4 regions of the Brevibacterium sp. UCMA 11752 genome follow, and region 4 is predicted to be linked to each of the others. Evidence: riboswitches for the same ligand, from Rfam matches in the RefSeq annotation. Region 4 holds a riboswitch; each other region holds the start of a gene.
The links. Region 4 has a riboswitch for thiamine pyrophosphate ahead of HU144_RS18840 (TenA family protein). Riboswitches for the same ligand answer to the same signal wherever they lie in the genome.

Region 1: linked by a shared signal. The riboswitch ahead of thiM (hydroxyethylthiazole kinase) and the one ahead of HU144_RS18840 (TenA family protein) in region 4 are both predicted to bind thiamine pyrophosphate.
Region 2: linked by a shared signal. The riboswitch ahead of thiO (glycine oxidase ThiO) and the one ahead of HU144_RS18840 (TenA family protein) in region 4 are both predicted to bind thiamine pyrophosphate.
Region 3: linked by a shared signal. The riboswitch ahead of HU144_RS17190 (ECF transporter S component) and the one ahead of HU144_RS18840 (TenA family protein) in region 4 are both predicted to bind thiamine pyrophosphate.

The regions. Positions count from the first base shown of each region.
Region 1 is NZ_JACBOS010000003.1:1,911,383-1,915,590, reverse strand. Features, by position in the region: gene thiD (bifunctional hydroxymethylpyrimidine kinase/phosphomethylpyrimidine kinase) at 1-251, opposite strand, end outside; gene thiE (thiamine phosphate synthase) at 248-1,018, opposite strand; gene thiM (hydroxyethylthiazole kinase) at 1,015-1,911, opposite strand; TPP riboswitch at 1,899-2,002, opposite strand; gene HU144_RS08535 (sugar ABC transporter permease) at 2,238-3,449, opposite strand; gene HU144_RS08530 (ATP-binding cassette domain-containing protein) at 3,446-4,208, opposite strand, start outside.
Region 2 is NZ_JACBOS010000003.1:3,229,829-3,234,036, forward strand. Features, by position in the region: gene HU144_RS14470 (histone deacetylase) at 1-456, shown strand, start outside; gene HU144_RS14475 (ketopantoate reductase family protein) at 410-1,381, opposite strand; gene thiE (thiamine phosphate synthase) at 1,418-2,098, opposite strand; TPP riboswitch at 2,122-2,225, shown strand; gene thiO (glycine oxidase ThiO) at 2,215-3,402, shown strand; gene thiS (sulfur carrier protein ThiS) at 3,399-3,647, shown strand; gene HU144_RS14495 (thiazole synthase) at 3,649-4,208, shown strand, end outside.
Region 3 is NZ_JACBOS010000003.1:3,806,598-3,810,805, forward strand. Features, by position in the region: gene HU144_RS17180 (universal stress protein) at 1-213, shown strand, start outside; gene HU144_RS17185 (fibronectin type III domain-containing protein) at 272-2,122, opposite strand; TPP riboswitch at 2,238-2,346, shown strand; gene HU144_RS17190 (ECF transporter S component) at 2,370-2,999, shown strand; gene HU144_RS17195 (ABC transporter ATP-binding protein) at 2,999-4,208, shown strand, end outside.
Region 4 is NZ_JACBOS010000003.1:4,161,487-4,165,694, reverse strand. Features, by position in the region: gene HU144_RS18850 (uridine kinase) at 1-89, opposite strand, end outside; gene HU144_RS18845 (ATP-grasp domain-containing protein) at 89-1,078, opposite strand; gene HU144_RS18840 (TenA family protein) at 1,213-1,905, opposite strand; TPP riboswitch at 1,902-2,007, opposite strand; gene HU144_RS18835 (VOC family protein) at 2,074-2,436, shown strand; gene HU144_RS18830 (HutD family protein) at 2,458-2,973, shown strand; gene HU144_RS18825 (hypothetical protein) at 3,199-4,208, shown strand, end outside.

The sequences.
Region 1 (4,208 bases), 2.3 Mb from region 4:
CCGAGCATCCCCGATTTCGTGGCGTCGACGGGCATATCGTCCAGGACGCTGTCGAGCTGATCCGAGACGAAGTCATCATCGATTCCGTAGACCCGAGAGACGCCGTGCGTATTCTGCGCGACCAGAGCCGTGATGGCCGTGGTGCCCAGCACTCCGCGGGCGGTGAAGGTTTTGAGGTCGGCGTGGATGCCGGCTCCCCCGCTGGGGTCGGTGCCGGCGATGGACAGTGCGATGGGTGGACGCGTGGTCATCGCGCTGCCTCCGCACGTCCGTCGCCGAATTGTGCGAGCAGTTCCTCGGCTGCAGCACGCGGATCCTCGGCGCGGCAGATCGCCGAGACCACACAGATCCCGACAAGTCCCCGGCCGCGCAGTTCGGCGGCACGAGCAGTGCTGATTCCTCCGATGGCGACCGCCGGAAGTTCTGCTTCGCTCACCAGCTCGCCGAGGCGGTCCGGCCCGATCCCATCGGGTGCATCGGTCTTCGTCGTGGTGTCGTAGACAGGCCCGATTCCGACGAGGTCGACAACGCCGGAGTCCCGGGCGGCTGCGAATTCGCTGCTGTTGGCCGCCGACAGGCCGATGAGCGGTTCGGGGCCGATGAGTTCGCGCACCTGTTCGACCGGAGTATCCGACTGTCCGACGTGAATGTGGACGTGCGAACCTTCGGCAAGGAGGCGCTGGGCGACGGCGACGCGGTCGTTGAGGACGATGGGCACACTGCGTTCCGCGCCTGCCGAAGCGGAGTCGAGGCTCGTACTGTCGGCCACCGCGCTGTCGACTGCGGCGATGACCTCGCAGGTCAGCGTGTAGAACGCATCGTCGTCGATGTCCTTGTCCCGGACCTGCACGATCCCCACTCCCCCGGCCACAGCTTCGCGGACGGTATCGGCGACGCTGCGTCCGGCTTCTCGGCACTGGGCCGAGTCCGTGACGAGGTAGAGCCGAGTATCGATTCCGGCCAGGCGTGCGTCGATACCGGCCAGGCGGGAATTCACCTCGGGAATCGAGGGGCTCATGACTGTGCTCCGTCGACCGCGTCGGCCCCGACCGCGTCGGCCCCGACGGCGCCTGCTGCGACTGTGCCTGCTGCGACTGTGCCTGCTTCGACCTGGATCCTTGCCAGCTCCTCGCCCGTTACCGTGTGCAGCACGTCAAGGAAGTTCACGGAGAAGCTGCCGGGTCCGCGTACTCCCTCAGCGGCAGCTTCACCAGCAACCTTGAAGTGAGCGTGGGCGGCGACGACGGCCTCGAACCTCGCCGAGGCGGTCGTTGCGCCCACGAGATAGGCAGCGGTGACTGCGCCGAGTGAGCAGCCGGTGCCGATGACCAGTGGCATATAGGAGTGACCCCCGTCGAGGCGGACGACACGATCGGCACCGTCGATGTGAGCGACGATCGCGTCCCTTGGTCCGGAGACGGCAACGATGGCACCCGTGGACCGGGCCAGTGCGGCCGCGGCGGGAATCACCGCATCAACTTCGTCAGTGGAATCCACACCTCGCCCGCCCAAACCCATGCCGGCCAGGGCTGCGATCTCGGAGGCGTTTCCGCGGATGGCTGTGGGTGAAGAGTTCGCCGCGCGGCGGATTCGCGTGGTGCGGAAGTCGACGGCTCCGATGCTCACCGGGTCCAGCACCCATGGCTTGGAGTCTTCGTTGGCTGCGTCGATGGCGGCGTCGGCGGCGAGGAACTGCTGGTTCGTGGCGGTGCCGAAGTTGACCAGCAGTCCACTGGCGATGCGGGTGAACTGTGCGGCATCGGCATCGTGGTCGAGCATCGCCGGAGCGGCGCCGATGGCCAGGAGCACGTTGGCACTGAATTGCTGCACGACGGTGTTCGTGATGCATTGGATCAGTGGATTGTTCGCACGCAGTCGTGTATTGGCAGAACGCAGGTCGAAGTCAACCATGACGATCCCTTCGCTAGTATGGCCCAGATCAGGTTCGATGGGTGTTCTCTCAGCCTCACGCGAACGGCGTCAGGCACCCCATGTCATTGCCCACGACTGTATCAGCTCAGTCCCAGCACCGCCGATGCCGGCGCCCGAGAAGGGCTGATGCAGCGGCCCCGGGACTGCCGAGCTGGAACCTCAGCCCCACCTCGGCGAGGAACAGGTTTCATTGAGAGCAGAGCTGAGCGTCGAGAGCAGACTCCAGGGAGTGCGCTCTCGAGGCTCAGCTCTGCTCTCGACGTTTCGCTACCGCATCGAGCGGGGCTATCTGCGTCTCTCGGCAGCTAACCGCGTCCGACGTAGCGTTGTCCGCGGCGGCTCAGGGCGTCGATGACGACGGCCGTGAGCAGGACGAGCGCGGTGATGATCTGCTGGGCATCGGAGTTGAAGCCGATGAGATACAGACCGTTGTTGATGGCACCGACGACCAGGGCACCGAGCACGGCGGCCCAGGCTGTGCCGCGACCGCCGAACAGCGAGGTGCCGCCGATGACCGCGGCGGCGATCGCGTTGAGCAGGTCCTGCGTGCTCACCAGCGTCGATCCCGCGTTTGTCGTCACACCGGTCTTGATGAAGCCGAACAATGCTGCCAGAACACCGGCGGCCATGAATACGCTGATGCGCACCCAGGTGACCCTGATACCTGCGCGCCTGGCGGCTTCGACCTTGCCGCCGACAGCGTAGATCGAACGCCCGTACTTGGTCTTGCGCAGCACCAGGTCGATTCCGATCGCGATGACGATCATGAGGAAGAACGGCATCGCCAGTCCGAAGTCCTGATTGACCAGGATGAGAAAGCCGAAGACGATGGCTGCCAGCAGCACGATGCGCACAATCACCGAGGTCCAGCTCGGGCTGTCGAGTCCCTCGTTGTGACGGCGCAGCTTCGAGTAGATGATCCCGGCACCGAAGCCGATGACTGCAACTGCTCCGAACACGTAGGCCCAGATGGCTGGGAAGTAGAAGCTGGCAAAGTCGAAGGCGAAGGTATCGGCCATCGACAGGTTCTTCTGCACTCCCAAGGTCGTCAGAGTCAGTCCGGTGAACGCCAGCAGACCGGCCAGTGTGACCACGAAGGCCGGGATGCCGACCACCGCGAAGAACCACCCCTGGATCGCTCCGACGACGAGGCCCAACACCAGCATGATGACCAGCGCGATCAGGGGCGGGACCCCTTGTCTGACCACCAGCACACCCAGTAGTGAGGCAGAGAGTCCACCCAGCTGAGCCAACGACAGGTCGATCTCACCGAGGAGCAGGATGAGGTTGATGCCCAGCGCCAGGATCGCCAAGAACGCGACCTGTGTGGAGAGATTGACCAAGTTGGCCGGTGAGATGAACTTGCTGTTCGCCGACTGGAAGACGACGACGATGACGATGAGCGCCAGTATCACTGGGAATGAGCCGAGCTGGCCCTCCTTGACTCGACGAACGAATGTCGCAAGGAACCCCTCGCTCGAAATGCGTTCGTCGGTGATGAACGAGTTGCGGGTCATCGACGCTCACCCCTCCGGGTCGCTCTCTGAGTCACGACGTTGTCGTTGGCTCCCGTGATCGCGGCGACCAGCACGTCCGTGCGCTCGTCACCTGGGAAGTCACCGGCATCCTTGCCCAAACGCAGAACATGGACACGGTCGCACACGGCCTGGACATCGGCCATGTTGTGGCTGACCAGCAGCACTCCGAGGTCACGTTCACGCAGCCGCTCGATGAGGTTGAGCACCTCGGCGGTCTGCGCAACGCCGAGGGCCGCGGTCGGCTCGTCCAACATCACGATCGAGGGTTCGCCGAGGAGGGACCTGGCAATCGCGACCGTCTGACGTTGACCGCCGGAGAGAGCCGCGATCGGCACCCTGACACTGGGGATCTTCGCCGACAGGCTGCGCAGCAGCTCCCACGACCTTGCTTCCATGGTGACCTCGTCGAGAACACCGCCGCGGGTCTTCTCGTGGCCGAGGAACAGGTTGGCCACGACGTCGAGGTTCTCGCAGAGGGAGAGGTCCTGGAAGACTGTGGCGACTCCCGCCTTCTGTGCGTCCTTCGGCGCTGCGAATTTCTGGGATCGTCCGCCCAGAATGATCTCACCTTCGTCGGCTCCGTGGACTCCGGCGATGACCTTGACCAGGGTGGACTTGCCGGCGCCGTTGTCGCCGACGAGGCCGACGACTTCACCGCGGCCGATGGTCAGGTTGATATCGGTCAGAGCTTGGACTGCGCCGAATCGTTTGTTGATTCCGCGCAGCTCGAGGACTGGT
Region 2 (4,208 bases), 930 kb from region 4:
CCCGGATCCATCTACTTCGCCGGCACCTCCACCGTGTGGGGCGGCGGAGGAATGGCCTTCTATGACCATCACGTACCAGGCCCCACACCGGCCAAGGCATATCTCATCACGGCCCAGCAGTTCGCCGATGTCGCCGATCAGGAGATGAACCGGCCGCCTTCATCGGACAACCCGCTGGAGACACTGGCCTGCGAACTTCCCGTCGGCTCCGCCCACTCGGTGGGGCCAGGCGGATACGAGACCCTTCTGGTTCTCGACCGCGCAGATTCGATCCCGATGGTGACGTTCACAGCTCCGCACGGATCGGATGCAGTCACCCACACCATCCCCGGTGAACCGTACCTGACGATGCTGCGCCTCGGCGTCGAAGAGGTCAGTTCTGTCTCGACCGTCGGTTCAGTTTCGACGCTCAACTCTGTCGCAGCGACTCCCCCGCCCGCAGCTGCACAAGTGTGAGGTCGAGCAGGGGTGTCTGCACACCGAGGTCAGCGGCTGTTCGCGCGAGGTGGCCGAGGATGTGCTCGGTTTCGCTGGGCAGACCCGAGGTCACATCGCGATAGAGCGATGAGGTGAATGACGAGCCCTCGGCGGTGAGCATGGCCAGAGTCATGTCCCTGACCTCGGCCGAGACCGGGTGTCCCCCGGCGCTCGCAACGGCTTCGAGCTCGTCGACGATTCCCACGATGTGCGATTGTCCGCCAGCCGCCATGATCGCTCCGACCGGGGCCCGGAACAGGCAGGTGACGACTCCTGCCGCGGCGATGAAGATCCACTTCTCCCACAGGGCGTCCGTGATGTTCTCAAGGATCTGCAGTCTGTAGCCGGGAACGTCAAGAGCCTCGACGATGGGATCGGGGACGACTCCCCCGTCGAGGTCGCCGATGGTCATGATAGCCAGGTCGGTCATCTGGTGGATGGCTCCGTCCTTGATCGTTCCGACGATCTTGACCAGACCGCCCAGAACCTGGCCGGGGAATTCCTCGACCAATCGCTCGATCTGAGCCATGCCGTTGAGGAACGGAATGATCAGGGTCTGCTCCCCCACTGCGGGTCTGATGTCGTCGATGATCGATTCCAAGCCGTTGGCCTTGACCGCGACGATCACGAGGTCGAAGGGAGTCGAATCCTGGCGATCGGCAGCGGCGGAGTCGGCAGCTGCCGGATCAGCCTGGGCGAGGTCGGCGGCGGTGAGGACGGGGATGTGATTCGTCCGGTCCTCACCGGGGGCGACGAATCGCAGGCCGTTGGCACGCATCGTCTGCGCTCGTGCCTCGCGGACGAGGAACGTGACATCGCGATCTGCTTCGAACAGGCGGGTGCCGAACGCCCCGCCGGTCGCGCCGGCTCCGGCGATGAGTATCTTCACTGTGTGCTCTCCCATGTCAGATAGATTCCTTTGCTGTTGCGCCGCGCGCTGTCACAATGCCTGTTTGAGTTCCGCAGCCGCGGCCGCGGGGTCCTCTGCTGCGGTCACCGCACGGACGACGACGATGCGCTGCGCACCGGCGGCTCTTACCTCCGTGAGGCGCTCGACGGCCGAGATCCCGCCGATCGCGAACCAGGGCTTGGACGCGCTGGAGGCGAGCGCGCGCAGGGGGTCGGTGCCGATGGCTGGTCTGCCGGGTTTGGTAGGGGTCTCCCACACGGGACCCAAGCAGAAATAATCGATCTCGGGATCCGCCTCGGCGGCATCGGCCTGGGCAATGGAATGGGTCGAGCGGCCCAGGATCACATCCGGGCCGAGGACCGCGCGGGCCTGTTCGCTGGTGAGGTCGCCCTGGCCGACGTGGAAGACATCGGCGCCGACGAGGAGGGCCACATCCGCGCGGTCGTTGACGGAGAAGAGCTTCTGGTGCCGGTGGGCTGCGTCCCTGAGCACCTCGAGTGCTTCGATCTCGGCCCGGGCTTCGAGGCCCTTGTCGCGCAGCTGGATGATGTCGACGCCACCGGCGTAGGCGGCATCGAGGAACTCTGGGAGATCGCCCTGCACGCTGCGGGAATCGGTGCAGACATAGAGCCTAGCCGTGCGCAGCCGGTCAAGACGTGTGCCCCTGTCTGTGGCTGTATCCGTGTCTTGGAGTGCGGCGTCCATTGTCATATCTGCGGCCATGCTCCTAGAGTAGAGGAGTTCGCGGGAGCCTCATAAAGGGGCTGAGAGGGCTTTGTGCCGACCGTTCAACCTGATGCGGATCATGCCGCCGGAGGGAGCAGCACGTGCACGTCATCGTTGTGGGAGCTGGAATCATCGGCTTGTCCACCGCCTGGAATCTGCGCCGACGCGGCGTGCGCGTCACTATCGTCGATCCTGCCCCTGCCATGGGTGCCTCCCATGCGGCGGCGGGAATGCTGGCCCCGGCCGCCGAGGTGGTGTGGGGGCAGTCGCCCCTGTATCCGCTCATGCGTGCCTCGGCGGACCTCTACCCGGACTTCGCCGCCGAGCTGACTGCCGCCTCGGGCCATGACCTGGGACACTCGAGCACCGAGACCCTCGTGTGTGCCGGTGACCGGGCCGACCTCGCCTCCCTGCGTGAGCTCATGAACCTGCAGTCCTCTGCCGGTTTCGACGTCTCCCTCATCGCGGGCTCCCGGGCCCGTGACCTGGAACCGTCCCTGGCACCCGGGGTGTGCGGAGCCGTCACGATCCCCGGAGATCATTCGATCGATCCCCGTCGAGTCACCGGTGCACTGACAGCCGTCCTCGGTGATGACATCGTCCGGGCCTGCGTCACGGGTCTGCTCAAGGCAGCAGGGCGCACTGTGGGCGTCGAGCTCGACAATGGGACGAGGTTAACTGCTGATCAGGTCATCGTCGCCGCTGGCGCTTCGTGCAATGACATCGTGGGGGTACCGACGCTGCCTCTGCGCCAAGTATGGGGTGAGGTGATCAGACTCCGGGCGCCGAAGGCCCTGGCCCCACTGCTGACGCGCACGATCCGCGGTCTGGTCAATGCTCGGCCCGTCTACATCGTGCCTCGTCCCGATGGCGAACTCGTCCTCGGGGCCACGAGCCGTGAGGACGGCCGGTCGGGAACCAACGCCGGCGGAGTCCACCAGCTGCTTCGTGATGCAGAGCGCCTCGTCCCGGCCATCCTCGACTGCGAGATCACCGACATCACCACCCGCGCCAGACCGGGCTCACCCGATGACGTGCCGATCATCGGACGCATCGATCCCGGCTGTGTGGTGTCCACCGGCTTCTTCCGGCACGGCATTCTCCTCGCCCCGCTGGGTGCAGGCCTCACCGCCGACCTTGCCACCAGAGCCGACACCTCATGGGCGCCATCGGGGTCACTGGAAGCAGTGGGACCGGAACGCTTCGATTCAGAGCACCCACCGGCGGACACACAGGACGCTCAGCAGCACACCGTTTCGATTCAGCAACCAGCAGGGAGTCATCCGTGACCGACACCATCACCATCACGCTCAACGGCGAGCGCCACGCACTCGCCGGTCCCACCACAGCCAAGGACCTCATCTCCGGCATCGTCGACAAGGAGATCGGCACCGACGGCACCCCCGTCGACGGCAGTCGCCTGGGCATCGCGCTCGCCGTCGACGGTGAGGTCATCAGGCGCGGACAGTGGTCGGGCTTCACCCTGGCCGAGGGCCACAGCGTCGACATCGTCACCGCAGTGCAGGGAGGCTGATATGACCTGGAACGTCGACGAAGTGACTCTGAACTCCCGGCTCGTCATGGGCACCGGCGGCGCAAGTTCGCTGAGCATCCTCGAACAGGCGCTGGAAGCATCGGGCACAGAACTCACGACCGTAGCACTGCGCCGCTACGACGGCACTGCCCAGGACTCGGTGTTCGCCCTGCTGCAGCGTCTGGGTATCCGCATCCTGCCCAATACGGCTGGATGCTACACGGCCAGGGATGCTGTGCTGACTGCCCGATTGGCCAGGGAAGCTCTCGAGACGAACTGGGTCAAGCTCGAGGTCATCGCCGATGAAGAGACCTTGCTGCCCGATCCGGTGGAGCTGTTCCGGGCCGCGGAGGAGCTCGTGCTCGACGGCTTCACGGTCTTCGCCTACACGAACGACGATCCGGCCCTGGCCAAGAGGCTCGAGGATGCCGGGGTTGCTGTGGTCATGCCTGCCGGTGCTCCGATCGGCAGCGGGCTGGGTATCCTCAACCCGCACAACATCGAGACGATCGTCAGCCGCGCCCAGGTGCCTGTGATCCTCGATGCCGGAATCGGCACCGC
Region 3 (4,208 bases), 350 kb from region 4:
GCGGCAGTGGCTCAGCAGTTCCCCGATCTGCAGGTCGATGCCGAGGTGCCCATCGGAGACCCGACCGAGGTTCTCGTCGAAGCCGCAAAGACCGCACAGCTGACTGTCCTCGGCACCCGCGGACGCGGAGCAGTCCGAAGTGCGCTTCTGGGCTCCGTATCCCGTGGAGTCCTCCACCGCGCGGACGGTCCGATCATGGTCGTCCCGAGCTGAGCCGGCGGCGTCAGCGCAGACCGCGCAGGCAGCGTCAGCGCAGACCGCGCCGGTAGCGTCAGCGCAGACTGCGTCGGCGCCTTGACATGAACAGCAGCACCGCGCCGATGATGATTGCGGTGGCACCGACAATGATCGGCACACCGAGCTGAGTGCCGGTGCGCGGGAGATCGCCGGCGTCCGCATCTGCACCTACGTTCGCCGAGGTGGCACCCGAGCTGGCCGCAGCAGAGGTGGCATTCTCCTGCGCACCGGCTTCCACGCCGGCAGTCGTGCCGTCGGCCTCGTTTGTGCCGTCCGTCTCGTTTGTGCCGTCAGACTCGTTTGTGCCGTCAGACTCGTTTGTGCCGTCAGACTCGTTTGTGCCGTCAGTCTCGGTCGTACCGTCGGCTTCGGCGGTGTCCGAGCCCGAGTCAGCTTCAGTCCCGTCTGAGCTGGTGGCCGCATCCACGCTGTCCGCGCCGCCGCCAGCGTCCGCACCGTCGGCTTCCGCGTTCGCATCTGCTTCCACGTCGGCTCCCGGCTCTGGAGCGTCATTTCCGGCGCGGGTGATCTCGACATCGTCGATCTTCTCGGACGCTGCCTGCGCTTCCGGCTCCTGTGCACCGCCTTCTGGGACCTCATAGGTCGTTGCCTGCAGAGCTTCGTCACTCACCCGCACTCGGGTGAAGGCCGGGGTGTCGTTGTGCACGCTCTTGGCCTCCCATTCCAACCCCGGAACGTAGTCGTAGTACTTCGAACCCGAGGATGAGGTCAGCGTCAGGTACATCGTCTGCCCTTCGTCTTTTTCCTGCTCGAAGCCGGCATCGGAATCTTCGACCTTCTTGCCCTCGGAGTCCATGAGGAACGTCCGGTTGTAGATGTGGTCGTGACCGGACACCACGAGGTCGATGTCGTTGCGTGCAGCAACCGGTGGAATCGCCTCACGCAGCTTCTTCACATCAAGGTCGCTGTTATGCGTCGCGGTCGAATAGATCGAGTGGTGGAAACCGAGGACCTTCCACCGGGCCTCGTCGCCGTGGGCCTTGACGACTTCGTCGATGAATTCGGCGTGCTCGTCGGTGTCATGACTGTTCGAATTGATGTTGATGAACAGAACCCCGGAATCGATGAACCAGTAGTCCCCGCCGGAGGTGATGGCTCCACCTTCACCGTGGTCCTGACTGACGTTGGGCCGATTGAAATGCTGCTCATACGATTTCGATGCGACATCATGGTTGCCGATCGTCGTCGCCTGCGGAACAGTTGTCATCGCCTCAGGTGCCAAGTACTCCTCGTACTGGCCCTGGTCATTGGCGGAGTTCACCTGATCGCCCAGAGAGTAGACCAACCGCGGATCCTGCGCTGTCCCCAGCGCCGAGGTGAGCGTCCTGTTCCAGCCGGTCGCATCGTCGGGGTTGCCACCACCGGCACCGATCTGCGGGTCGCCGAAGACAAGGAACTCGCTGCCCCCGCCCGCTGTCCCCGTATCGAACTGCGCCACCGGTGAGAAGCCGTCATCCTCGCTTCCGACCTGGTAGACGTATTCGGTGTCCGGCTCCAGCCCGGTCATAATCGCATGGTTGTAGTGGCGTTTGAGATCAGTTGAGAGCCCGGACTTCGTCGTCGTGGCGCGCTTCGCATCGGCGGGAAGCGCCGAACCCTCAAGTTCGGAAGCCTTGGCCCAGCGGACCTCTCCCCCGCCGGAGCTCTCACTCATCCACGACAGGTTGCGCGTTCGCTCGTCGGCTCCGACTTGGAGGACGGGATCGGTGATCGCGGATGTCCGTTCCTGGCTCTTCGCGGTGGGATCGCTGCTGAGCAGCTGTTCCTGGGCATGTGCCGGAATCGGTGCCGAGACGAGCACGGCCAGCAGCGTCAGTGCGGACAGGAAGCCCAGTGGCCTGATCAGATGATGTTGTGTTTTCACCCGATCATTCCTACCCGCCGGTAATGAAAGCCTCGACCCCGACGGGCGGCCGCCGAGTCAACGGCAGGTGAACTTTTCGCCACGGGGCACTGCCGTGAACTGTTGTACAGTTGGCCCTACACGACAGGGGAGCGCCAATAGGGGCGCTGAGAGTGCAGATGAAGCTGCAGACCCTCGAACCTGATGCGGCTAGCACCGCCGAAGGAAGTCGAGACTCTTCTACCCCTCCTTGATATGAGGAGGCACAATGCCAGAAACAGCCGCGCCTGAATCCACTTCGAAGACCGCGCGAAACCATTCCCACGCACCGACGACGAAGCAGTGGCGGGTCGTCGACTATGTCGTCACCGCTGTGCTCGGGATCAGCGTCGGACTCATCTTCTGGGTCCTGGCCCTGAGCTGGAAGGTCCTCGAACTCGGGTTCCAGGCTTTCCCTCCCTCGATCGGCCTCATCGCCGGGCTCTGGGTCCTCGCCGGGCCGTTGGCCGGGGCCATCATCCGCAAGCCCGGTGCCGCACTGCTGTGCGAGATGATCGCCGCCATCGTCGAGGCCGTGCTGGGCTCCCACTTCGGCGCTACCGTCCTGCTGTCCGGGCTGGTCCAGGGCCTCGGCGCCGAACTCATCTTCGCAGCCTTCGGCTATCGCAAGTTCAACCTGTGGGTCACGAGCCTGGCCGGCCTCCTGGCCGCCGCGTTCATGTCCGTGAGCGAGAACATCATGTACAACGCCGAATGGCAGTTCGGCTTCCAAGCCGCCTACACGGTGTGCGCCGTCATCTCCGGCGTCGTCATCTCCGGCATCGGCGCCTGGTTCGCCTACCGCGCGATCGCGAAGACCGGGGCGCTGAGTTCCTTCGCCTCCGGTCGCCTGCGCTGATGGCCCTGCCAATCACTGCCCGCCGGTACTCGTGGCGCCACGCCGATCGCGAGCAGCCTGCGTTCGTCCCCCTCGACCTGCACATCGACGCAGGTGAGAAGGTGCTTCTTCTGGGCCCATCCGGGGCTGGCAAGACCACCCTGCTGCATGCGATCGCCGGGGTCCTCCCCGCCGAATCCGGCGAAGCCGCCGGCGAGCTGCTCATCGGTGACCTGCCACCCGATCCTCGCCGAGGTGAGACCGGGCTGGTCCTGCAAGATCCCGATTCGCAGGTGATCTTCTCCCGCGTCGGCGACGACGTCGCCTTCGGGATGGAGAACCTGGGACTGCCTGCGGAGATCATCGATGCCCGCGTCTCCGCCTCGCTGCAGACGATGGGTCTCGACCTCCCCCATGACCATCCCACCGCGGCACTGTCAGGAGGTCAGAAACAGCGGCTGGCACTGGCGGGAGTCCACGCGATGGCACCACAGGTGATCATCCTCGACGAGCCGACGGCGAATATCGATCCGGACTCGGCCGCCTCCGTCCGTGATGCTGTCCTCGATACCCAGGCGGCCACCTCGGCGACGATGATCATCGTCGAACACCGGGTCGAACTGTGGCTCGATCATGTGGACACCGTGATCGTCCTCGGCCCAGATGGGCTGCTCGCGCAGGGCACACCGAGTTCGGTCTTCGGTGATCCCGAACTCGCCGAGGTGCTTCTCGAGTGTGGAGTCTGGGTGCCGGGAACGACAGAATCCTTGGCAGGAGACGATCGGAATCCGGTGGAGTCCGTATCAAGAGCTGCTGCTGTGGCTACCGGAGAGGTCGTCCTCCAGACCGAGCAGCTCAGCGTTGCTCGACCGAGGGTGAAGGCTCCGGCCGCGACCGGTCTCGATCTGTCCATTCGGGCTGGTGAGGCCGTGGGTATCGTCGGCGCCAACGGGGCCGGCAAGTCGACGCTGGCCCTGACCTTGGCCGGCCTCATTCCCGAGTTCGGTGGAGAAGTCGCCGCGCTGGGCTCTCTGCGGGCTGGGGCTAAACATGACCGGCCCTTCCGCTGGCCCTCAGCATTTCTGGCTCCTCGCATCGGGATGGTGTTCCAGGAGCCGGAGCATCAGTTTCTGCGCTCCAGCGTCGCCTTAGAGCTGGCGCTGGGTCCGCGTCTGTCCGGATGGTCAGCGGGCCAGGTTGAGGAGCGTGTCGTCGAGCTGCTGCAGGCGC
Region 4 (4,208 bases):
CCATCAATGGCGACAAGGACTCGTTTGCCGATATTGACCCCGCGCAGCAGTGAGAGCAGTTGGTGGAGAACTGCGCGACGGTCAGACATCAAGTGTGGGAGGCAGACATCGCGGCAACCTCGGCGGCTAAGTATTCGGCGATCCGGTCCGCGGCAGAGGTGCGTCCGGCCGTGCGTTCGCCCTCTTCGACGCTCGGGTTGTAGTTCGTGTTGGTGTTGATGTCGTAGACGACCTGGCGGCCATCAGCAGTCTCGATGAACTCGATTCCAGCGATGTCGATGTGCAGCTCGGCCAGGAGCGTCTCCAGCCTGCCGATGAGGGGCGTGCGCGCGGTGATGTCCTCACGCACGGAGAACGGATCGACTGGTGCTGCAGATGCGGAGGGGATCGCGCATGCCTCGGCGGGGCACAATTCGAAGGACCCATCGGAGACATCGACGCGCACCGCATAGTGGAACCGGCCGCCGACGAACTCGGCACGGGTGACGAACGGCTGCGCCGGCTGCACATATTCCTGGACCAGTGTGATTCCGTCGATCGGCTCGTTCGCACCACCGGTGGCGAAGTCACTCGCAGCCTCATCGAGTTCGGAATGAGACTCGAAAAGGCGCACGCCGAGTCCCTTGCCGCCCTGGTTGTGCTTGGTGATGAAGGGCGGGACGAAATCGCGCGCCGCCGTGGACAGCGCAGCACTGCCGAAGACCGCCGAGGTGCGCGGGGTGTCGAAGTCGCGAATGGCGAGCTCGCGGTTTTGGCGGATCTTGCTCACCTCGAGTTCGTAGACGTCTGCGCCGTTGATGACGGTGCGTCCTGCGGTCTGGAGCCAGGCGAGCACCGCACGCCCATAGTCCTTGACATGCGGATCCGTGCGAGTGTGCGCCGAGGCGGACAGCCGCGACCAGAACAGGCCCTGCGGCGGCTCTGTGGTGAGATCGATCGAGACCTCAGGCAGCAGCCACTCGACGAAGGGGATGCCTGATCGATCGAGGGCCTGCGCAAACGGCGCGATCCATTCGGGATTGTCATGAATGATGTAGACCGCAGGACCGTCCGTGACGGGAAGCAGCTGTGTGCTCATCTGTATTACCTCGCATCCTCCAGCGACGGCGAAGGGTGACTGGATGCACCCATACACCTGTTCTGCTCAACAATCCTAGTCCGAGCAGCCTCGTTGAAGCGAGGGACGCAGAATGTGAACCGGGCGCTCCAGCTTCACCGGGTCTCGTTCTGCGCGTACGCCTCGTCGAAGAAGGCCAGTTCGAGGTCGACGCCACGGTGCCAGCCGTGAGTCAGTCGGCCTCGCGCCGCGGCGGATTCTGCGTCCTCACCGGTGGGGAATACGCGCTCAAGCTCGTCGACGAGGAACTGCACCCAGGCCCGGAAGGCCCCACCGCGGTGCAGGTCGATCCACCCGGAATGGACCCGGCGTGGAGGCATCGGATCCGAGCGCTCGCCCCAATCGAGGTAGAGCCATTCGGCGATGACGAGCACGACGAGCAGTTCTGCGTAGGAGGCCGAGTCGACGGCTTCGTCCATGAGGTCACGGAACCCCTCGGTCGGCCCGGCCAGCTGGGGGTCAGCGTAGTCGGCGGCAGGGACACCCACCTCGGCGAAGGCCATGAGGAAATACGAATTCTCGTCGGCTTCGAGAAAGCCGAGCTGCTTGGCGAACCGCAGCTTGGGCCCGAGAGCATCGCCGTGAGCGACGCACGCGCCGAGCATCGAGAGGAACGATTCGAAGAACTGGTAGTCCTGAATCAGGTACCGACTCATCACGGAGTCATCGACCGTGCCGGCAAACAGCTCGGTGACGAACCTATGCCCGACTGCCGCCTCCCAGGTCTTTGCCGATTGTGCTCTCATCGCTGCCACGGCCCCACCTGGCTGCACATGAATAGTGGTCATCGCTGTGTCCTCACTTCCTCCGCCGGTGCTCACCGGATCAGGTTCAAAGGGTCTGCTCGCGCACTCTCAGCGCCATTTCTCGGCGCTCCCCTGGGGTGGTTCGAGCCTAACACCAGCTATGATCGTCAGGCTGTTCCCCATGTCACCCCCGCGGCGTAGACTCACATCATGGCTATCGCAAAGCAGCCCGTCATCGTCCTAGATGCCCCTGACGCCCGCGAACTCGCGGAGTTCTACGGCAAACTCCTCGACTGGGAAGTCAGAGTCGATGACGACGGCACCTGGGCAGAGATCACATCCGATTCCTGGCCGCCGATCTGCTTCCAGCAGGTCGAGGACTACCACGCTCCCAGTTGGCCGAGCCAGGCGCATCCGCAGCAGATGCACATCGACGTCATGGTCGACGACTTGGACGTCGGAGAGGCAGCGGTGACCGAAATCGGCGCCGGTAAGGCTGCCGAGCAACCGGGGGAGACCTTCCGCGTCTTCCTCGACCCTGCCGGGCACCCGTTCTGCCTCTGCGCGAACTGAACTCCCGTTTAGAGTGATCACATGCGCGTGATCACCTCCTTCGATGACCTCGAACCGGTTCCATGGGCCAATGGTGCGGGGGAGACGACCGAGCTCGTCTCGCTCACCGAATCCCAAAATCTGACCCCGAGCCGACGACGGTGGCGCTTGAGCATCGCGCGTCTGGACCGTCCGGCTGCATTCTCCCCATTGCCGGGCTTGGCACGCACGTTCCTTCCTATCGGCGCCGAGGTTGTCCTTGAGATCGACGGACAGGTGCACTGCGTCGCCCAAGATGAACCTCAGAGATTCCGTGGGGACCAGATTGTCTCCCTCATCGAACTGGGCACTCCGTGCTTCGCCCTCAACCTCATGGTCGAGTCCGACGACGGCGCAGAATCGGAACAAGTCGGGATGGAGATGTCGACGCGATTCACCGGTTCCGACTTCTTCGCAGTGACCTTGGAGTCGGGTGCCGGCTACCCGAGATTCCAAGTGCTGGAACTCGAGGAATCGGACGTACTTCCCGATCACCTCGGCGTGGCCATTCTGCACTGAGACGGCGATTGAGACGCCGGTTCTCGAGGCGGTCGAATTCAGACCTGCGAGTATCCTGCAAAGCGCATGTCCTGTGCGTCACACGGATCGGCATCATCGCAGGTCAACAGCCACGGAGGCGCTGCCTTCTCACAGTGTTGTCCCAGCTTCTGAGGGGGTGGGTCAGGAACTCCGAAAATGGACGGGCGATACTGAACTCAGGGACCAGTCATCGGAGGTATTTTGGTGTCGAATCAGAATGAGTCAGGCAGACTGAACGGGCAGAGCGTCGCAGCGTCCGATCACGACGGATCAGCATCGGAAGACGGCGAATCCGAATCGACCGTGCAGGCATCACAGACCCTGCCTCTGATCACTGAAGAACTCGCCGCCACACACGCCAGGAACACCCAGTCGACACCGACGCCGAGCTCGCACGTGAGCACACCGGTGATGCCGCCGAATCCGATCCGACGCGAAGAGCAGCCGGTGTCAGCAGGCTCGGCGACTCGGATGATGCAGGAGAACACCACTGCAGTCGGTGAATCGACAGCGAAGGATGACGTTGCCGAGAATGCGAAGGGCGACGACGGCGAGAAGAAGGAGAAGAGCGAGAGCAGGGTCTCGGCGACCCAGCTCGTCGCCGGTGCCGCAGCCGCAGCCACCTCCTCGGTCATCGGCGGGCAGCTGGGCGTTGCCGGAACGGTCGTCGGTGCAGGGGTCGCGAGCATCATCACCGGACTCGCGGTGACGCTCTACACCAGCAGCCTCGACAAGGGCAAAGAGAAGATCAGAGAAGTCGGCACGAAGCTCGCTCCGGCAGTGAAGGCGAAGTCACTCGGTGCCAAGACTCAGCGATCCCACGCCATCAGCACCTTCGGGAGCCTGAGCGACGAGGCGGACGCAGCCACGACCGTCGACGTTCCGTCAGCGCAGCACCCATCACCCGATGCCACCGAGGCGGCCAACGAGGAACCGAAGACGTGGTGGCAGAAGCTGCGCCGCAAACGCGTCCTCTACCCGGTGGCTATCGGGGTGGCGACATTCGGAATCGGCTTGGGTGCCGTAGTCATGGCCGAATCATTCACCGACGCCGACATCTCGCCCGGCACCTCACAGATCTCACGATCAGTGACCGGAGATTCCGGCACCGGGGATGACTCCGAAACATCGCAAGACGGCGGCGGCACTGCCGAATCCAGCTCCTCCGGGGACGATTCCCAGCCCGGCCAGAACCCGAATCAGGGCAGCGGAGC